DNA from 3 places in the Chromobacterium paludis genome. Region 3 is predicted to be linked to each of the others. Evidence: predicted binding sites of a transcription regulator. Region 3 holds the regulator's gene; each other region holds the start of a gene.

Region 1 (7,264 bases), 930 kb from region 3:
GGTCTAGGATTTGTCACAGGGCGGGGCTAAAGCCGCGGCGGGACAGGCTGGCATGTTTCCTGCTCCATTGTCGGACACGACAAAGAGGCGCGCCGGACGCGCCCGTCACGGAAGAAGAGGCGGGGACGTTGCGCCGGCCGCAAGCCACGCGGCGCCTTGCTTGGCTCAAGCTTGACTAGACCATGGAGTTCAACATGAAGAAACAAATGCAACAGGGTTTCACCCTGATCGAACTGATGATCGTGGTGGCGATTATCGGCATTCTGGCGGCGGTAGCCATCCCCGCTTATCAGAACTACACCGTGCGCGCACGCGTGACGGAAGGTTTGTCGCTGGCTGACACCGCTAAACTGGCAGTGGCTGAGAATGCGGCGAGCGGGGTGAAATATTCCAATGGTTGGAATGCTCCGACGGCGACTAAGAATGTTTCTACCGTTGGCATTACGGATTCAACTGGTGTTATTACCATTACGTATCAGGCCAACGTTGCCGCGTCTAATGCCAATACTCTGGTTCTGATTCCGTATACTGTTGCAAGTGGCGGAACTGACGTAGCATTGCCTGACAGCACTGCTTCTTTCACTCCGCCGTCCAGTAACATTGTTTGGCAGTGTGCGTCTGCTGGTACCGCTACACTTAAAGTGGGTTCTGTTAAAGGCACCTTGGATTCCAGCCTGGTTCCTGCAGAATGTCGCTAATAGAATGATTTAATATAGTTAGAAAACGGTCAGCTTGCTGGCCGTTTTTACTGTTTCGGGTGCGTGAATGAGAGCTTCTTGGTCTCTTGGATTTGTGGTGGCGTCGGTTGTGTTGCCATTTTTCAGTCCATGGCATTTCCAACCTGTGGGTGATTGGGTTGTAATTGCGGTTTGCCTTTTTTTTCTCGGTATTGGCTTCGTCGCGATGCATTTTGACGGGGATGGTGAAAAGACATCTAGCATCTCCCCAGCGTTTATTGTTTTACTGCTCTTCAGTTTCTTGCAATTTTCCCGCCTGCAATATAACTTGCCGTTTTCAGCCTCTAATCTGTTTTTGTGTGCAGTTATTAGCTTGGGGCTGGCGCAGTTTGATATCGTCTCCCGCGAGTATTTACTGGCTGTTGCGGCCTTATTGGTGCTGATGACAGCTTTGCTGCAAGGAGTATTAGGTTTCGTTCAGCTGCTTGGATTTGCCCCCTCGGCGCACGGCTGGGTGCTGTTCAATCCCGGTTCAAATGATGTGATGGGTAATTTCGGCCAGCGCAACCAGCTGGCGCAGTTTTTGGGTTGGGGAGCGGTCTCCGCAGCTTACCTCTACGCTACGGGCCGCATGGGGAGAGTGGCGACGGGCAGCGCCGTGCTGGTGTTGGCGTTGCTGATGAGCTGGACAGGGGCGCGGCTGCCGCTGGCCTATGGTTTGGGCTTGGCTTTGCTGGCCTGGTTCTGGCATCGCCGCGAGCCGCAAGACGAGACGGTGGCGCGCATGACCCACGCCTTGGCTTGGTCGGTGTTGGCCCTGGCCTTGATGCAGATATTCAATCAGCAGATTGATAGTCTATTGCAAGCCTTGGGCTTGCCCATTCATGTGCGGAGCGGTTCGGACCGCCTGCTGGAGGCTGGTTTCGGCGCGCGCCGCTATATCGAGTGGAGCAAGGCCTGGCTGGTGTTTACCCAGCATCCCTGGTTTGGCGTGGGCCTGGGAGGCTATGCTTGGCACTCCGCCTGGTTGGAGGCTTATGGCGGCTGGCCCAAAGTGCCGGAAAGCACTTTGTTCACGCAGTGCCATAATCTGGTTTTCCAGCTGCTGGCGGAAACCGGCATTGTTGGCACGCTGCTGGCGATCGGCGGCCTGCTGTTTTGCCTGTTGCCTTATTTCCGGCGCGGCGAGCAGACGGCCGGCAATCTGCTGTTGATCAGCATTGCCATGATGTTGTTGGGGCACTCGATGTTTGAATACCCGCTGTGGTATCTGCCTTTTTTGCTGATGCTGGTGATCATTTGCACGCTGAGTCCGGCCAAGGGCTGGACCGTGCAATTGAGCGGGCGCTTCCGGCAAGTTCTGGGCATGAGCGTCGGTGTGCTGGCTCTGGCCTATGTGGTGACCGGCATCATGCCTTACCGGCAGTTGATCCATAATTTCGCGCCGCTGCCAGAAAACACCTTCCAAGCCAGCCTGGAGAATTCCAAGCGCTCCTTGAAACTGGCCCAGCTGGCGCGTAACCCCTTGTGGAGCTGGGAGGCGGATTTGTCCATGGTCAATTATCTGCAGCCGGACGGCATCATGCGCGACTTGCAGCTGGAGCTGGCTGAGCGGGTGGCGCGCTATCAGCCGTTTCCGAATGTGCTGATCAAGCTGTCCATTTTGCGGGCATTGAATGGTCAAGCCGCACCGGCGAAGCAGGCGCTGACCATGGCAATTGCCAATTATCCCAATTACACGCCGGTGTTTCAGCATGAGCTGGCGCGCTACCGCCAGCCAGAGCTGAAGCCTTTGCAGGACATGGCTTCCAAGGCGGTGGCGGCCGGCGCGGCGCAGGGCGGGAATACCGATGCCGGCCGCCTGGCCGCGGTGATGGCAGTGGCGGCGCCGGTCACGCGCAAGCCCATGTTCGGCGGCTTGTAACAGCCCGAAACATATGGCGTGTTCAACGGAGCCGGCGCATGCGGTATGCTGCCGGCTCTGCTGTTTCCGTCCTTCTGGTCCGCCATGACTTTACCGAAACTATCCGAGCGCCTGTCGCTGCTGGCCCTGGGCTTGATCGCCATCGTGCCGTTCGCCTCGCGCGTGCATTTTGTGCCGCTGCCGCAGTGGTTTGGCGAAATCAATGTAATCTGGCTGCTGCTGGCGGCCGCGGTCTTGCTGCTGCCTTCCGGCCGCTTGTTCGATGCCATGCCGCGCGCGTCTTGGTGGTGTCTGCTGCTGGCCGCGATCTGGGCCATTCAGCCCCAATTTGTCCATTTGCTGTTCCCTGGCATGAGCTATGTCACGGCGCTGGCGTGGTTGTCGCTGGCCTTGCTGGCTTCGGTGACGGCGTCGCTGCGCGGCGCGTTTGGCGAGCGTGACTTTACAGTCTGGCTGGCGCGCGCCGTGATCGTCGGCGGCCTGGTGCAGTCCTTGATCGGCACCGCGCAGGTGACCGGCCTGGCGCCGGTGCTGGGGCTGTTCTATGACAGCTCCCATCCCACCAGCAATATCTTCGGCCATATCGGCCAACGCAATCAGTACGCGCATTACCTGATGTGGTCGGTGGCGTCCGGCGTTTATCTGTACGCGGTGGGCCGGCTGGGCCGCAACTGGCTGATCGCGCTGGTGCTGTGGATGTCGCTGATGCTGGCCTGGGCCGGCTCGCGCTCCATCCTGCTGTATCTGGTGGCGCTGTCCGCGCTGTCCGCGCTGTGGTACTGGCGCCGGCGCGACGAGACGATGGGCCGGCTGATGAAGGCGATGTGGCTGGCCAGCGCGGTAATCGTGGCCGCGCAGTTCGCCCTGCCGTTGTTCAACCATCTGATTTCGCTGATCACGCACGCCGATGTGGAAAACGCTTCCGGCGTGGCGCGGCTGGCGGCCAATGGCGACGACATGGGCGCGCGCCGCTTCGCCGAGATGCACAAGGCCTGGCTGACGTTCCAGGCGCATCCGCTGTGGGGCGTGGGCTGGGCGCAGTACGCGGCGGAAAGCGTGCGCTTGCAGCCCTTGCCGCAGTTTGCTTCCGCCGGCTACAACAGCGGGCTGTTCACCAACGCGCACAATCTGATCATGCAGCTGCTGGCGGAGATGGGCGGGCCGGCCACGGCGCTGGTGGTGGGCGGTTTCGTCTGGGCGGTGTGGCCGTTCTTTGGCCGCCAGGCGGAGCCGGAAGGCGTGCTGGCCCTGGGCTGCCTGGCGGTCACGCTGACCCACAGCATGCTGGAGTATCCGCTGTGGTACTTCTACTTCCTGGCCATGCTGGTGATCTTTACCGCCATGGCGCCGCGCGCGGACAGAGTCGCGTCGCCGCTGTTGCGCTTGCCCATGCTGGCGGCGCTGATCTGGGTGGGCTGGCTGTCCATCAGCAGCACGCCCATGTTCTGGGAGCTGGTCAATCTGTACACGCCCACCGGCAATGCGCAGAAGGACGCCAAACGCGCGGCGCGTCTGGAGGAAATCATTGAAACCAAGCCCTTGTTCGCCTACCACGCCTTGTACTCGCTGGATGATTATCTGCCGATCAACCGCGATAATCTGCAGCGCAAGCTGGCCTTGGAGGACAGGCTGACCGCCTTCCGTCCGTATCCCGACGTGATGCTGAAGCGCGCGCAGTTGGAAATGCTGGCCGGGCAGCAGGCCAAGGCGGAGCAGACGCTGCGCACCACGCTGGCGTCCTTCCCCACCTACGCCGGCCAGTTCCTCGAAATCTTGGGCGACGCCAATCCGGCATGGGAGCCGATGCGCAAGATCAGCCGCGAGGCCTACGACAAGCTGCCGGCCAAGTTCCGCACCTTGCCGGAATAAGCCGCAGCGCGTAAAAAAGCCAGCTCCAAGAGCTGGCTTTTTCTTTGCGGGCCAAGGCGCCTATTGATCCAGTACCACGCCTTCGCTGAGCGCGGCCTTCATCTTGCTCAAGGCCTTGGCTTCGATCTGGCGGATGCGTTCGGCGGAGACGCCGAACTCCGCCGCCAGCTCATGCAGCGTGGCGCCGCTGTCGTCGGCCAGCCAGCGCGCCTCCACGATGCGGCGGCTGCGGTCGTCCAGCGTGGACAGCGCGTATTCCAGGCCTTCGGACTGCAGATGGTCGAAGGCGCGGCGCTCCAGCGCGCGCGTCGGCTCGCTGTGGCTGTCCGCCAGCCAGTCTATCGGCGCGTAGCTGTCATCGTCGTCGCTGTCGGCCAGCAGGGAAACATCCTGGCCGGTCATGCGGATTTCCATTTCGCGCACTTCTTCGGGTTTGACGCCCAGGTCGGCGGCGATGGATTTGGCTTCCTGCTCGGACAGCGCGGAGAAACCGCTCTTCATGCTGCGCAGATTGAAAAACAGCTTGCGCTGCGGCTTGGTGGTGGCGATGCGCACCAAACGCCAGTTGCGCAGGATGAATTCGTGGATCTCGGCCTTGATCCAGTGGATGGCGAACGAGAACAGGCGCACGCCGCGGCCCGGCTCGAAACGCTTGACCGCCTTCATCAGGCCGATATTGCCTTCCTGGATCAGGTCGGCCTGCGGCAGGCCGTAGCCGGCATAGCCGCGCGCGACGGACACCACCACGCGCAGGTGCGACAGCACCATTTGCCGAGCCGCCTCCAGATCGTTTTCCTGTTGGAAACGGGTGGCGAGTTCGGTTTCCTGCTCCGGCGTCAGCATCGGCACGCTGTTCACGGCCTGGATGTATTGTTCCAGGCTGCCGCTGGTGGACGGGACGGGAAGGGCAAATGTTGTGTTCATTGCGATGGCTACCTCCTTGGGTAGTGCTATGTTAGCACTCGTGTATTGAGAGTGCTAGCAAGGAAAGGTTCCCGAGTCAATGATTTTTAACAATCGGCTCGATAGCCATTCTGTTCATTTGGGTTCGACCTTGCGCAGATGATGGTCCGCCGCCAGCCGCGCGCCCAGCATGGCCAGCACGGCCGAAGTGGCGATCAGCGCCGCCAGCTCCGGGGCATTCAGGCCGCGCAGCTCCACTCTTTCGCCGTACAGCATGGCGAACTCCCGAATGGACGGATTGGCCAGCGCCGCCAACCAGCTGCTGAGGCCCCATGCCAGCAGCGCGGCCAGCACGCCTTGCCACAGCGCGTGGTACAGGAAGGGGCGGCGGATGAAGCTGTCGGTGGCGCCGATCAGCTTGGAGACCTCGATTTCATCTTGGCGCGCCAGAATCTGCATGCGGATGGCGTTGTGCGTCACCAGCACCAGGGCGAGGCCCAGCGCGGCGGCCAGGAACCAGGTCAGCTTCTGGCCCATCTCCACCATGCCGAACAGGCGCTTGGCCCAGTGCGCGTCGAACTGGGCCATTTCCACCATGGGCAGGCCGGACAGCTCCTTCTGCAGCATGTCCAGTTCGCGTGGCTCCATGGTCTTGGGGGTCACCACGAAGGCGTCTGGCAACGGGTTGCCGGCCAAGCCGTCGGACAGGCCAGCCAGGCCATTGCGTTGCTCCAGGTCTTGCAGGGCCTTGGCTTTGCTGACGAAAGTGAAGCTCTGGACCTTGGGATGGTGGGCCAGCGTGGTCTGCACCGCGGCCAGATCGGCTTCTTCCGCGGACAACTCCATGAACAAGGTGATTTGCGGTGTGGCGGTGAGGCGGCCCACCCAGTCCTGCACGCTGCTGACGGCGAGGTAGAGCGACAAAGGCAGCGCCAGCGCCAGCGCCAGCATCAGCAGCGTCAGCATGCTGCCGAAGGGTTGGCGCAGAATCTTGACCAGCGCTTGCTTGGCGCTCTGCCAGTTCAAATAGAGAAAGTGTTTCATGCGGCGAACTGTCCTTCCCTGAGGCGGATGATGCGGCGGCCGTAGTCTTCCATCAGCGTTTCGTCGTGGGCGGAGATCAGTACGGTGACGCCCACCTGATGGAAGGATTTGAACAGCTCCATGATGTCCAGCGCGTAGGCGCGATCCAGGTTGGCGGACGGTTCGTCGGCCAGCAGGATGCTGGGACGGTGCACCACGGCGCGGGCGATGCACAGTCGCTGCTGCTCGCCGCCGGACAGGCGGATGGGCATGCTCTTTTCCTTGCTGAGCAGGCCCACCTTGTCCAGCGCCGCGCGCACGCGCTTGGCGGCGTCGCGGCGGTCGAAGCCTATGATGTCCAGCGGCAGCATCACATTGTCGAACACGCTGCGGTCGAACAGGATCTTGTGGTCCTGGAACACCATGCCCAGGTGCTGGCGCACATAGGGCACCTGGCTGGCGCGCAGCTTGGACAGGTTCTGGCCGTTGACGATGACGCCGCCGCTGGTGGCGCGCTCGATGCCGGCGATCAGTTTCAGCAAGGTAGACTTGCCGGCGCCGGAGTGGCCGGCGAGGAACACCATTTCGCCGGTTTCTATGGTGAAGGACAGGTTCTTCAGGGCTTCGTTGCCGCCCGGGTAGCGCTTGGTTACCTGGTCGAACTGTATCATGTGGTTTCCCGCGGATTGGCTGAGAAAGGCGGCCGGCAGGCGGCCGCTGGAGCGTCTTATTCGAACAGCGCGTCGATGTAGTCGCGGCTGTTGAACGGCCGCAAGTCGTCTATGCTCTCGCCCACGCCGATGAAGCGCAGCGGAACGGGACGTTGCTTGGCGATGGCTGCGATCACGCCGCCCTTGGCCGTGCCGTC
Region 2 (7,264 bases), 740 kb from region 3:
CGCATTGCCTATTCTTGACGAGCGTTTTTTAGTTTTGTATGGCGATACTTTTATTGATGTCAACTTGCGAAAATTTTGGAATGCGCATATATCATCTAGTGCGGCTGGCATGTTATTGCTACACCCAAATGATCATCCGCAAGATTCTGATTTGGTTGATATTGATAGTCAAGGTAAAGTGCAAGGTATCCTTCCATACCCACACCCACCGGGTCGGGTTGTGCGAAATCTAGTCAATGCGGCTTTGTATGTACTTGAGCGTGATGGGCTGGAAGATGTGACACCTGCTAAAGGTAAGGCTGATATCGCGAAGAACATGTTTCCGCTCATGTTAGGCTTGGGGCGGCATCTTCATGGATACATAACCCCAGAATATATTAAGGACATGGGGACGCCTGATCGCCTTGACAAAGTTGAGCGGGATTTGATCTTAGGCCTTCCGGAGAGGCTTTCATGCCGACATCTTCGTCGCGCGGTATTTCTTGATCGTGATGGTACGTTGAACCGTGAAGTTAATCATCTTAAGACTCGTGATCAACTGGAATTGCTGCCTGGTGTTGCCGCTGCAGTGCGTAGCTTAAACCGTAATGGTACTCTCGCTGTGGTCGTTACTAATCAACCAGTTGTTGCTCGTGGTGATGTAACCCTCGAAGAGCTTGAGCAGATCCATGCTGGACTCGAGTCTGAGCTTGGTGCTGGTGGTGCTTTTCTTGATGGCCTATATTTTTGCCCACATCATCCTGACAAAGGTTTTCCTGGTGAGGTGATGGCGCTCAAGTTAGCTTGTCGTTGTCGTAAACCTGAACCAGGCCTCATAGATGTGGCCTGTCAAGATTTAAACATTGATCGGCATAACTCTTGGATGGTTGGTGATACAACCTCAGACATTGAGGCTGGTCAACGCGCAGGTGTGAGGACCATTCTGTTGCGAACTGGTTATGCAGGAGGTGATGCCAAGTGCAATATTCGTGCAGATTACACTTGCGCTGATTTGTCCGATGCAACTGATTGGATTCTTAGAGGGCATGCAGACCTGTCCCAGCGGATGATGTCGATAGCGATGACGGCGAGCCGTGGTAAACGTATTGTGTTGATAGGCGGACTTGCTCGCGCTGGTAAGAGTTTTGCGGCCCAAGTGCTAAAAGAACTACTACATTCGATTGGTTGTAAGTCTCATGTTATTTCTCTCGATGGATGGTTAAAACCGAAATATTTGAGATCCGAGAGAGTTGGGGTGTGTGATCGCTATGAGTTGTCTAAGGTTGGTGGCTTGATCGCAGAGGTGGCCCGCTCTGCTTCGCGCGAGTTGCTTTGTGAACCATTGTATGACCGTGTCACTGGTACTGCTGGGGCGCTTTCGATAGAACACTCAATTGGGCCTAATGATGTCCTTATTGTTGAGGGTGTCCCTGCACTTTTGATAGATGAACTCAGTAGTTTGCAGGGTACTGTCAAAGTATATATTGATATTGATGAAGCTCTGCGTTCAAAAAGATTGGCTGCTGACTACGCATGGAGAGATGTTCAAATTGATCAATCAATAAATACGTTGGCTATGAGAGAGTATGATGAAATTTCGATGGTTATGAAAACACGAGCGCTGGCAGAGTTTGTCGTTCAGCAGAAGTTAGGGAGGGAAAGTGAATGATTGTTAGTAAGACTCCATTGAGGATGAGCTTCGTGGGGGGGGGCAGTGATCTCCCTGCTTTCTATCGTGAGGAAGTCGGTGCTGTATTATCGACATCTATCGACAAGTATATATATGTTTGTGTTAACAAAAAATTTGATGGCAGAATACGAGTCAGTTATACACGGACTGAAGATGTTGAGTTGAGGCAGCAAGTAGAGCATCCGCTTGTGCGCGAGGCTCTCGACTTACTTAGAATTGATGGCGGTATTGAAATTGTATCCATGGCGGATATTCCTTCTAAGGGGTCTGGCTTAGGGTCATCTAGTACCTACACAGTTGGCTTACTTAATGCCCTCTATGCGTATAGGAATCAATTTGCTTCAAAAGGTATACTGGCTGATCAGGCATGTGATATTGAGATCAATCGATGCGGAGAACCGATCGGTAAGCAGGATCAATATGCTGCAGCCTTTGGAGGCCTTAACCTTATCAGATTCCATCCAGATGATTCAGTTTCTGTAGATCCTGTTATCTGTAAGCCTGAGATATTGCAGATGATGGAAGATTCCATGATTGTATTTTTTACGGGCCGTACGCGTAGCGCATCTGCAGTGCTCGCGAATCAGTCTGTTGCTTTGCAGACTTCTGATCGTAAATCATTAATGCGTCGAATGGTGCAATTAGCTTTTGAGATGAAAGAGCAGTTAGAGTCAGGGTCACTTGATTACTTCGGTGACTTGCTAGATGAGAATTGGAGACTTAAAGCACAACTTACTGAAGGTATTTCTGATCCACAAATTGATTCTTGGTATTCTCGGGGGCTTGCCAATGGTGCATTGGGAGGGAAATTACTAGGTGCTGGCAATGGAGGTTTTATATTGTTTTATGCACCAAAAGAAAGGCATCCTAAAATAATTTCTGCACTGGCTGAGTTGCAGCAAGTTAAATTCAGGTTTGATCGAGCAGGTGCTCAAATCGTTTTTTATCAACCGATTATGTGAGTTTTCATGTCTACAAATTTTACTGTCACTAATTATTTTGCTGCTCATGCTTTTTTGGGGCAGAAGATTGATACCGTTGCTTTTCAAAAAGGCATTGATATGATCAAGGCTGCTTTTGATAGCGGGAAGAAAATTATTACATGCGGTAATGGTGGTAGTGCATCAACTGCATCTCATTACATTACTGACTGGAATAAGATGGTTCATCTCACGACAGGAAAAAAATTCCGAGGAGTTTCTTTGTGCGATAATGTCGGGCTGATAACTGCTTACGGAAATGATTTGGCATATTCAGATGTTTTTTCAGGCCAGGTAGACGCCTTAATGGATGAGGGAGATTTGCTTGTTGCAGTAAGTGGTAGCGGAAATTCTCCTAATGTAATTAAGGCTATAGAGGCTGCTAAAAAGTCTGGTGGCATAGTTTTGGGTGTTGTAGGTTATGATGGTGGTAAGATGATGCCCATGTGTGATCATAATGTTTGGGTGCAATCCTTTGATATGCAACTTTGTGAAGATGTCCATCTTATGTTCGGACACATGGTAATGAAGACACTTTGTAATTTTTCAATAAAATAATGACCTGCTGAGCGACTTCTAAATCCAACAAGGTCTCCGTACTCGGTTATTATGATCACGCAATCTGAAAAATTTTTAAAGTCATCATCTTTTTATACGGTGGCTTTGTGTTTTGTAAGCATGCTTATTTTTTAATTTTTCTTTGGAGTCAAGCAGGGCAAGTTAAAAATAGAGTGACATTGTTTTCTAGAGATTTCTGAGGTGTTTGAAATACTATTTCCACTATTAGCTATTGCCGTTTTTAGAACCGCGCCGGCGCTTTGGATTGTAGAGCAGACTTGCCTAAATCCGTAAGCACTAAGATTTATTTTAAAGAAGAAGTTCAGTAATGCTACTCCAGACTGCTTATGCAGTAATATGATTACTTGGTGAGGGAATTGTTTGGCTAAAGTGTCGTGGGTTTGTTAAATGCATGAGCAACTGGGTAAATGTTTAAGCGCTTTTCTTAATTAAACTCGATTGTCTAGGCATTTTTAGTAAATTCAATTGGCACAATGAGGCTCGGTGCATTTAGAAGCAGAAAATTGGCATGTTTCGCTATAAAATTTGACCGAAAATACTGATCCCTTGTATTAGAAATTTAGAGATCACTTACGATAAACGTTGTAGTTTTTCGTGGAGTTCAGCGTGGCTGATAAAGTTATGGGAAAATGAGTACATTTCCTTGCTCGCGGACGGGTTTATCTTGTAATTTTGTGATAGAAGGCAATTGAATGCTATTAATTTTGTTTTGTTCTACGTTATTTGCCCTAGTGGCTGGGGCGGCACTGATACATTACGCTCATTTGCACGAGCATTTTTCAGCTGACCATGACCTTACTGGCGTACAAAAGTTTCATGCTAAACCCGTACCTAGGGTTGGAGGGCTGCCATTAATGGCAGGCTTGGTGATTGGAAGCTGTGTTGTGTTTTACCTAATAAGGTCATGGTTGCCAATATTATTAATTATTGCTTCAGTGCCTGCATTTGGTGTGGGTTTGCTAGAGGATTTGACAAAAAAGATCGGTCCTGGACCGCGGCTTTTTGCTACTTTTTTAGCAGCTGTTTTGGCATATTTTTTGGTCAACGCCGAGCTTGTGCGCTTGGATATTCCTGGTGTTGATATTCTACTCAAGCAGTTTTGGGTTCTTGCCTTGTTGTTGACCATTGTCGCGGTGGGTGGAGTTGCTCACGCTGTTAATATTATTGATGGTTACAACGGCTTGTCAGGCGTGGTGGCTATTTTCATATTCTTGGCAATGGCCTACGTGTCATTCAAAGTGCAGGACCAAGTGCTAATGGGCATTTGCTTTGCCATGATCGGTGCTATTGCAGGTTTCTTGTTCTGGAATTTCCCGCGGGGGATGATTTTTGCAGGGGATGGAGGGGCATATTTGGTCGGTTTTATGATGGCGGAGGTTGCCGTGCTGTTGGTTGGGCGACATTCAGAGGTTTCGCCGTGGTTCCCTCTGCTGTGTGTGATTTATCCTGTTTTTGAAACATTGTATTCAATTTACCGTAAAAAATTTCTCAGGGGAATGTCGCCGGGTATGCCGGATGGTTTGCACCTGCATATGCTTGTGTACAAACGTCTAGTACGTTGGATGGTGGGTTCTAAGGATGCTGCTCACCTCACCCAGCGCAATAGCCTGACGTCTCCCTACTTGTGGGCGCTGTCCTCGTTCTCGGTGGTGCCCGCCATGCTGTTCTGGAACAATACACCGGTGCTGATCGGCTTTGTGCTTGTATTCATGTTCAGTTACGTTCGCCTTTATCGGATGATCATCCGCTTCCGTACCCCTCGCTGGCTAATGCTGCGCAAGACCCCCAACGCCTGATCCTTTTTGAGCCTGCTGAAAATTGCCTCGGCAGGCTCTTGAAATCCCTCCCTCTCGTCCCTATCATTAGCACTCGCAACAGTCGAGTGCTAAGCCCTCGGCTGACGACTAAATAGATCCTGATGTTCAACTCCCAACAGCCAAAGCAATAGGAGAGATCCATGGCAATTCGTCCTCTGCACGACCGTGTTGTTATCAAGCGCCTCGAGGCTGAAGAAAAGACCGCTTCCGGCATCGTTCTGCCGGGTGCCGCGGCTGAGAAGCCGGACATGGGCGAGGTTCTGGCCGTCGGTAACGGCAAGATCCTGGAAAACGGCGAGCGCCGCCCGCTGGAGCTGAAGGTCGGCGACAAGGTGATCTTCGGCAAGTATTCCGGCCAAACCGTGAAGGTGGACGGCGACGAAGTCCTCGTGATGCGCGAGGAAGACGTAATGGGCATCGTTGAGTAATCCGACCCTTACTTTGACTTCATAAACAGATTCTGGAGATTTCGAGCATGGCAGCTAAAGACGTTAAGTTTGGTGATTCCGCTCGCAGCAAGATGGTTGCTGGCGTCAACATCCTGGCCGACGCGGTTAAGGTAACCCTGGGTCCGAAGGGCCGCAACGTGGTGCTGGATCGCTCCTTCGGCGCGCCGACCATCACCAAGGACGGCGTGTCTGTGGCCAAGGAAATCGAACTGAAGGACAAGTTCGAGAACATGGGCGCCCAGATGGTGAAGGAAGTAGCTTCCAAGACTTCCGACGTAGCCGGCGACGGCACCACCACCGCCACCGTTCTGGCGCAAGCCATCGTGCAAGAAGGCATGAAGTTCGTTGCCGCAGGCATGAACCCGATGGATCTGAAGCGCGGCATCGACAAGGCCGTGGTATCCCTGGTAGGTGAAATCGCCAAGATCGCCAAGCCCTGCGCGACCACCAAGGAAATCGCCCAGGTCGGCTCCATCTCCGCCAACTCGGATACCGACATCGGCGAAATCATCGCCAACGCCATGGAAAAAGTGGGCAAGGAAGGCGTGATCACCGTTGAAGACGGCAAGAGCCTGAACAACGAGCTGGATGTGGTGGAAGGTATGCAGTTCGATCGCGGCTACCTGTCCCCGTACTTTATCAACAATCAGGACAAGCAGATCGCCGCGCTGGACAATCCGTTCATCCTGCTGTTCGACAAGAAGATCTCCAACATTCGCGACTTGCTGCCGGTGCTGGAGCAGGTAGCCAAGTCCGGTCGTCCGCTGCTGATCATCGCTGAAGACGTGGAAGGCGAAGCGCTGGCTACCCTGGTGGTGAACACCATCCGCGGCATCCTGAAGGTTGTTGCCGTGAAGGCTCCGGGCTTTGGCGACCGTCGCAAGGCCATGCTGCAAGACATCGCTGTGCTGACTGGCGGCACCGTGATCGCCGAAGAAGTGGGTCTGACCCTGGAAAAAGCTTCCCTGGACATGCTGGGCCAAGCCAAGCGCGTGGAAGTGGGCAAGGAAAACACCACCATCATCGATGGCGCCGGCGAAGCTGCCACCATCCAGGCTCGCGTGGGTGAAATCCGCAAGCAGATCGAAGAAGCCACGTCCGACTACGACCGCGAGAAGCTGCAAGAGCGCGTGGCCAAACTGGCCGGCGGCGTTGCCGTAATCAAGGTTGGCGCCGCCACCGAAGTGGAGATGAAAGAGAAGAAGGCTCGCGTGGAAGACGCGCTGCACGCCACTCGCGCTGCGGTTGAAGAAGGCGTGGTTGCCGGCGGTGGCGTGGCCCTGCTACGCGCCCGCGCTTCGCTGGACAGTCTGAAGACCGACAACGCCGAACAAGAAGCGGGCGTGAAGATCGTGCTGCGCGCCATCGAGGCTCCGCTGCGTCAGATCGTCAAGAACGCCGGCGACGAACCGTCCGTTGTGGTGAACAAGGTGCTGGAAGGCAAGGGCAACTTCGGTTACAACGCCGCTACCGGCGAATACGGCGACATGCTGGAAATGGGCGTGCTGGATCCGGCCAAGGTCACCCGCTCCGCTCTGCAGCATGCTGCATCCGTTGCTGGCCTGATGCTGACCACCGACTGCATGATCGCTGAACTGCCGGAAGACAAGCCGGCTGCTGGCGGCATGCCGGACATGGGCGGCATGGGTGGCATGGGCGGCATGATGTAATTAGCCTTTATAAGCCGGCGGCGTAGCCGCTGCCGGCTGCATACGAAAGCGGCCTGGATAGCGATGCTGTCCAGGCCGTTTTGTTTTATTAAACGATGTT
Region 3 (7,264 bases):
CCGGCAATCAGCTGCACTTGCAACAGATCGGCCTGTTCGGCATGGCGGAGCGGATCAAGCGCATGGCCATGCCCTCGGCTTTGCCCGACATCGCCAGGCAGTACCGCGTCGGCGCGGCCAAAAATTATTTCTACGGCGCGGAAATCAATACGCTGATCGACAAGGACAATGTGATCGACCATCACGCGCAGAACATCACGCAACTGATGCAGATGATGGCGGCCGGCCGTTACGACCTGGCGCTGGCCACCGCCGGCGCGCTGCAACAGCTGGAACATGAAAACGCCAAGCTGGCGACGCAAATCCGCAGGCTGCCGGGCATCGCCTTCGAACAGACCCCGATCTACCTCGCCTTCAGCAACAAGGGAAACAGCCCCAAACTGGCCGCCGATTTTGCCCGCGCCTACGCCGAACTGCGGCAGGGCGCGTATTACCGCCAGCTGGTGGCGAAATATCAGGTGGCCGACATGCTGCCCAACTTCCGCTGAACCCGATCAGGAAACGCCGCGGCGCTCATACACCGCCTGCGCCAGCGTGCCCAGGTCCACGTACTCCAGCTCGCCGCCGGCAGGCATGCCGCGCGCGATGCGGGTGAGCGTCAAACCGCGGCCCTTGAACAACTCGCTCAGCATATGGGCGGTGACCTCGCCCTCGGCGGTGAAATTGGTGGCGATCACGATCTCGCTCACTTGGCCATCCAGGGCGCGCGGCAGCAGCTTGTCCAGGTTCAGGTCCTTGGGACCGATATTGTCCAGCGGCGAAACCCGCCCCATCAGCACGAAATACAGGCCCTCGAAACATTTGGCCTGCTCCAGCATCATCAAGTCCGCCGGCATCTCCACGATGCACAGCTGATCCTGGCGGCGGCTGTCGTCGGCGCAGATGGCGCACAGTTCGGCCTCGCTGAAGGTGTTGCAGCGCTGGCAGTGCGTCAGCTGGTTCAGCGCCACGTCCAGCGCGCGCGCCAGTTTGTCGGCGCCCTTCTTGTCCCGCTGCAGCAGGTGGAAGGCCATGCGCTGGGCGGTTTTCGGCCCCACGCCAGGCAAGACTTTCAGGGCGGAGATCAATTGCTCCAGCGCGGGAGGATTTTTCATCCCAAAACCTCATACACCACGAAATCGTACGGATAAGAAATAGCTAGATCTCCGCCACGCCATCCACAAAGCCTCACGCAAAACAACAGGCACCGACCGTCCGATCGACGGCAGCCCACTCCGGCCCGGCCTTCATGTTCGTGTTTTGCGTGGATTTCGTGGCGGAAATGGCTTCAGCTTCTCAAGCGTTCGCGCGTCCCGCCTATTACGGGAGGCGCAGCCAGCGCCTGGATGTCGCGCCGAAGAAAAAGGCCCGTCGCCGGGCCCTGGGATCAGAACGGGAATTTCATCCCGGCCGGCAGATTCAGGCCGTTGGTGAAGCCGGACATGCGCTCCTGCGTGGTGGCCTCCACCTTGCGCACGGCGTCGTTGAAGGCCGCGGCGATCAGGTCTTCCAGCATTTCCTTGTCGTCCTTGGCGTCTTCCAGCACGCTGTCGTCGATGGCGACGCGCTTGACGTCGTGGGAGCAGGTCATCGTCACCTTGACCATGCCGGCGCCGGATTGGCCTTCCACTTCCACCTTGGCCAGTTCGTCCTGGGCCTTCTTCATGTTTTCCTGCATTTGCTGGGCCTGCTTCATCAGGCCGGCAATACCTGCTTTGCCGAACATCGCGGTCACTCCTGTACGGGTTGAATGGTCTCGATGAGCAGCGTGGCGCCGAACTCGCGCACCATCTGCTGCACCACCGGATCGTTTTGCAAACACTCGCGGGCGGCGGCCAACTGCTCCTGGCGCAAGCGGGCGCCGGTCATGGCCGGGGTTTCTATCCCCAGCTCCTCCACCGTCACCGCGAGTTCCACCGCGTGGCCGAAACGGTCGGCCAGCGCGGCTTTGAGTTTTTCCTGGTAGTCGCGTCCGCTCATGTGGCGGAAGCTCTCGGGCACCGCCAGCTCCAGCCGGCTCTGGCTCCAGTTCTTCAATACCGCATTATGCGCCAGCATGCGCGCCGCGCCGAGCTTGGCGCCCAACTCCGCCACCAGCCGCGGCCAGTCGCCGTCAAAGCAGTAGCTGACAGGCTCGTCTTCCAGCGGCGGTTGCATGGCGTAATCGGGCAAGCCATCCTCGTCCTGCTGCCAGGGCGTATCGACGATCTCCTCGTCGTCGCGCTCGTCGGCCTCCTCTACCGGCGAAGGCACGGCTGCGCGGGGCGAGGACGGCGCGGTTCCGGGCTGGGGAGCCGCCGGCGCGGGCGCGGGCTGAACCTGAGCGACGGCTTGCGGCCTAGGGGCGGGCTCGGGCTCGGGCTCTGCCGGGGCCGCGGCCTCATCCGGCTCGGCGCGCGGCGCGGTCTTGGCCTGATTGCCAAGACCGGCGGCCTGCAAGGCGCGCGCTGCCGGAGACAGGCCCCGCTCCGCCGGCAGCGACACGCTGGCCGCGGCCATGGCGGAAGCCGCCGCCGGACGCGGCTGGCTGGGCGCGGCCGGGCGCGTAGGCGCGGCGCTTTCCGCCGGCGCGTTGACCGGATGGAAGGCCAGCATGCGCAGCAAGGTCATATTGAAGCCGGCGTGCTCATCCGGCGCCAGGGCCAAGTCCTTGCGGCCGTGGATGGCGATTTGATAGTAAAGCTGCACGTCCTGCGGCGCGATGGCGTCGGCCAGCGCAAAGATGGCCTCGCGCTCCGGCTCGTCGTCGGCCAGCGCCGCAGGCACGGTCTGCGCCAGCGCCAGTTGCTGCAGCAGCACGGCCAGTTCCGCCAAGGCGGCGTCGAAGCTGATGCCGCGTTCAGCCAGCTTGTCGGCCTCGGCCATCAGCAAGGGGCCGTCGGCCGCGGCCAGGGCCTGCAGCAGAGAAAACAGGTAGCGGCGGTCCACCGCGCCCAGCATGGCGCGCACGCCGTCTTCCTTGACTTCGCCCATGCCGTAGGCGATAGCCTGATCCAGCAAGGACTGCGCGTCCCGCATCGAACCCGAGGCGGCGCGGCCCAGCAGCGCCAGCGCCGGCGCCTCGTAATGGATGCCTTCCACGTCCAGCATGTGGGCCAGATGGCTGGACACCTGCTGCGGCGTCATATTGCGCAGGGAAAACTGCAGGCAGCGGCTCAGCACCGTCACCGGCACTTTCTGCGGATCGGTGGTGGCCAGGATGAACTTGACGTGGCCGGGCGGCTCCTCCAGCGTCTTCAGCATCGCATTGAAGGCGCTCTTGGACAGCATGTGCACTTCGTCGATGATGTAGACCTTGAAGCGGCCCATGGTCGGCGCGTACTGCGCGTTTTCCAGCACTTCGCGGATATTGTCGATGCCGGTGTTGGACGCGGCGTCGATCTCCAGCAGGTCCACATAGCGGCCGGCGTCGATCTGGCGGCAGGCCTGGCATTCGCCGCAAGGCTCCGCCGTGGTGCCGGTTTCGCAGTTCAGGCTCTTGGCCAGAATGCGGGCGATAGTGGTCTTGCCCACCCCCCGGGTGCCGGTCAGCAGGTAGGCGTGATGGAGCCGCTGCTCTTTGAGGGCGTTGGACAGGGCGCGGACCACATGCTCCTGGCCGACCAGGTCGGCGAAGCGCTTGGGACGCCACTTGCGGGCAAGGACTTGATAGCTCATGGGGGCGGATTTTAATGGCAATTGCCGCGCAAGGCGACAGGTTTCGCCGGCGCGGCCACGGAGGCGGCGCCGGCTGGCATCGGAAACGCAGCGGGCTTATCGGGCTGCGGAGGCCGGCCCGGCCTGCTGGGCCAGTTGGGCGTAATAGCGCGAGCGCAGCTGGTCGGCGATTTCCTGCACCGCCTTGGCGTACAAGGCGCTGCGGTTATAGCGGGTGATGGCGTAGAAATTGTTCAGGCCCAGCCAGTACTCAGTGACGCCGGGCGCGCTCTCCAGCGAAAACAGCACCGCCGGCACGTCGTCCGCCAGCGGCGCCTGCGGCGCCACGCCCATCTGGCGCAGCTCGCCCACCGTGTAATGCAGCTTGAATTTATCGGCCAGTAGCTGGTCGATCTGCGGCCCCGCCACCACGCTGGCCGGCACCACCACGTCATCGCCGTGCCGCCAGCCGTGCAGCTGGAAGTAATTGGCCACGCTGCCGATGGCGTCATGCGGATTGTTCCAGATGTCGCGATGGCCGTTGCCGTCGAAATCCACCGCCCACTTGCGGTAGCTGGACGGCATGAACTGCGGCAGCCCCATGGCGCCGGCGTAGGAGCCCTTCAGCGTCAGCGGGTCTTTGCCTTCCTCCTTGGCCAAGAGCAGGAACTGGGTCAGCTCCCCGCGGAAGTACTGGGCGCGGCGCGGGTAGTCGAAGCCTATGGTGGACAGCGAATCCACCAGGCGGAAGCTGCCGGTGTTGCGGCCGTAATGTGTTTCCACGCCCAGGATGGCGACGATCAGCTCAGGCGCCACGCCATACTGGCGCTCAGCGCGCGCCAGCGCGTCGGCATTGGCCTGCCAGAAGGCCACGCCGTCGGCGATCAGCCTGTCGTTGACGGTGGAGGCGCGGAACTGGTACCACGGCCTCGAGGTGGACGGCCGATCCAGGATGCGGATGATATTGGGCTTGATTTCGACATGGGCGAACACCGCCTCCAGCTCCGGCCGGTTGAATTGGCCGCTGGCCACTTGCTCGTCTATGTAGCGCTGCACGTCGGGACGGGCCAGGAAGGCGGAGTCCGCCCAGGCCGGGAGAGAGACGAAGGCGGCGGCGGCCAGGGCGGCCAGTTTGTGCATGGTTTTCATTATTCTGCTCTTTATCGGATTCGAGTCTGTCGTGTTTAGGGCGAAGGCGCGCATCAGTCACGGAAGGACAAGGCATTGCTGACCAGGCGCGCGGTGATGTCGACGATGGAAATCACGCGCTCGTAGGCCATGCGCGTGGGACCGACCACGCCCAGCGTGCCCACTACCTGGCCGTTGATGCAATACGGCGCCGTCACCACCGAGCATTCGTCCAGCGTCACCACGCCAGACTCCTCGCCGATGAAAATGTTCACGCCGCTCGCGTCACGGCCCTGGGCCAGCAGCTTCAACAGTTCGGTCTTGCGCTCGAACACGCCGAACAACTCCCTCAGACGCGACAGGTCGTCCGACAAATCATTCACCTGCAACAGCCGCGAGCGGCCGCTGACCACCACATCCTCGCTGCTTTGGCTCAAGGTCTGCTGCCCCAGCTTCACCGCCGCGGCCATCAGCTCCGCGATATCGCCCTGCAGCTGCGCAAGCTCGCCCTCCACCCGCTGGGCGACGGCGCCGAGGCCCTGCCCGGCGTAGTGCTGATTGATGAAATTGCCGGCTTCGATCAGCTCGCTCTGGGTGTAGTCGCGCTCGGTCAGCAGCAGGTGATTCTGCACATCGCCGTCCAGCGTCACCAGGATCATCAGCACCCGCCGCTCGGACAGGCGCAGGAATTCGATCTGGCGGAAGGCGACGTCGCTGCGCTGCGGCGTCAGCACCACCCCGGCAAAGCTGGTCAACTCCGACAACAGCGACGACGCCGCCTGCACGATGCGCTGCGGGCTATCCGGCTGCAGGCTGTGCTCCAGCTCGTGGAGGGACACGTCATCCAGCGGGCGTATGGTCAGCAGTCGGTCGACGAACAGCCGATAGCCGCGCGCGGTGGGCACGCGGCCGGCCGAGGTGTGCGGCGAGGCGATCAGCCCCATGTCTTCCAGATCGGCAAGCACATTGCGCACGGAGGCCGAAGACAACTCCACGCCCGGCAGCAGCGACAGGGTCTTGGAGGCGACCGGCTGACCATCCGCGATATAGCGCTCGATCAGGATCTTGAGCAGATGTTGGGCGCGTTCGTTCATCATGCCTCCATTGTACACATCCTGCACCGCGCCAAAAGAGGCGCGGCGCGGCTTTGCGCGTCCGGCATGAAAACGGCGGGCAGCAAGCTGCTGTTCGCCCACTGGTTTTCTGCGATAATCGCCCCATTATTGGTCCGACCAACCCCATTTGGAGACAGCATGGCTTCCGAAGACAAGAGCAAGGCCTTGGCCGCCGCCCTCGCCCAGATTGAAAAGCAGTTCGGCAAGGGCTCGATCATGCGCATGAGCGACAACCAGATCACCGAAAACCTGCAAGTGATCTCCACCGGTTCGCTGACCCTGGACCTGGCGCTGGGCGTCGGCGGCCTGCCGCGCGGCCGCGTGGTCGAAATCTACGGCCCGGAATCGTCCGGTAAAACCACCCTGTGTCTGCAGGCCGTGGCTGAAGCGCAAAAACTGGGCGGCACCTGCGCCTACATCGACGCCGAAAACGCGCTGGACCCGGTCTACGCGCAAAAGCTGGGCGTCAACGTCGAAGACTTGCTGATCTCGCAGCCGGACACCGGCGAGCAGGCGCTGGAAATCTGTGACATGCTGGTGCGCTCCAGCGGCGTGGACGTGATCGTGGTGGACTCCGTCGCCGCCCTGGTGCCCAAGGCGGAAATCGAAGGCGAGATGGGCGACAGCCACGTCGGCCTGCAGGCCCGTTTGATGAGCCAGGCGCTGCGCAAGCTGACCGGCAACATCAAGCGCACCAACACCCTGGTGATCTTCATCAACCAGATCCGCATGAAGATCGGCGTGATGTTCGGCAACCCGGAAACCACCACCGGCGGCAATGCGCTGAAGTTCTACGCCTCCGTGCGCCTGGACATCCGCCGCACCGGCGGCATCAAGAAGGGCGAGGAAGTGATCGGCAACGACACCCGCGTCAAAGTGGTGAAGAACAAGGTCTCCCCGCCGTTCCGCCAAGCCGATTTCGAAATCCTGTACGGCGAGGGCATCTCGCGCCAGGGCGAAATCATCGAGCTGGGCGTCAAGCACGGCTTCATCGACAAGTCCGGCGCCTGGTACGCCTACAACGGCCAGAAGATCGGCCAGGGCAAGGACAACACCCGCGAATGGCTGAAGGCCAACCCGGCCATCGCCGACGAAATCGAGCGCAAGATCCGCGAAGCGGTGGGCGTGAAGATCGAAATCAATGAAAACCAGGGCGACGAAGAGTTCGCCGACGACGCCTTCGACGCCTGATGGCGGAACAGGGCAAAAGCCTGAAGGCGCGAGCCGTCGAACTATTGTCCCGCCGGGAATACTCTCGGCGGGAGCTGGTTCGGCGGCTCGCGCCTTTTGCCGACAGCGCCGAGCAGCTGGAAAGCGTGCTGGACGAGCTGGCCGCCGCCAACTGGCAGTCCGACGACCGCTTCGCCCAGCAATACGCGGCGAGCAAGGGCGCCAAATTCGGCAGC

The links. The regulator HrcA, encoded in region 3, represses chaperone genes, less so after heat shock. The targets are predictions, from matches to a motif close to ATTAGCACTCGNNNNNNNCGAGTGCTAAT.
Region 1: the regulator HrcA is predicted to act here: its motif matches at 5,425-5,453, upstream of rpoH (RNA polymerase sigma factor RpoH).
Region 2: the regulator HrcA is predicted to act here: its motif matches at 5,090-5,118, upstream of groES (co-chaperone GroES).

Annotation. Positions count from the first base shown of each region.
Region 1 covers NZ_CP043473.1:4,048,210-4,055,473, forward strand. Annotated here, with positions in the region: gene FYK34_RS19200 (pilin) at 195-698, shown strand; gene FYK34_RS19205 (PglL family O-oligosaccharyltransferase) at 766-2,601, shown strand; gene FYK34_RS19210 (PglL family O-oligosaccharyltransferase) at 2,647-4,470, shown strand; gene rpoH (RNA polymerase sigma factor RpoH) at 4,531-5,394, opposite strand; gene ftsX (permease-like cell division protein FtsX) at 5,509-6,417, opposite strand; gene ftsE (cell division ATP-binding protein FtsE) at 6,414-7,067, opposite strand; gene ftsY (signal recognition particle-docking protein FtsY) at 7,124-7,264, opposite strand, start outside.
Region 2 covers NZ_CP043473.1:4,241,365-4,248,628, forward strand. Annotated here, with positions in the region: gene FYK34_RS20155 (HAD-IIIA family hydrolase) at 1-1,648, shown strand, start outside; gene FYK34_RS20160 (GHMP family kinase ATP-binding protein) at 1,645-2,631, shown strand; gene FYK34_RS20165 (D-sedoheptulose-7-phosphate isomerase) at 2,638-3,207, shown strand; gene FYK34_RS20170 (MraY family glycosyltransferase) at 3,921-5,024, shown strand; gene groES (co-chaperone GroES) at 5,186-5,473, shown strand; gene groL (chaperonin GroEL) at 5,521-7,164, shown strand; gene rfbC (dTDP-4-dehydrorhamnose 3,5-epimerase) at 7,263-7,264, opposite strand, start outside.
Region 3 covers NZ_CP043473.1:699,840-707,103, reverse strand. Annotated here, with positions in the region: gene FYK34_RS03200 (substrate-binding periplasmic protein) at 1-488, shown strand, start outside; gene recR (recombination mediator RecR) at 495-1,094, opposite strand; gene FYK34_RS03190 (YbaB/EbfC family nucleoid-associated protein) at 1,367-1,705, opposite strand; gene dnaX (DNA polymerase III subunit gamma/tau) at 1,711-3,636, opposite strand; gene mltB (lytic murein transglycosylase B) at 3,733-4,764, opposite strand; gene hrcA (heat-inducible transcriptional repressor HrcA) at 4,818-5,840, opposite strand; gene recA (recombinase RecA) at 5,997-7,049, shown strand; gene recX (recombination regulator RecX) at 7,049-7,264, shown strand, end outside.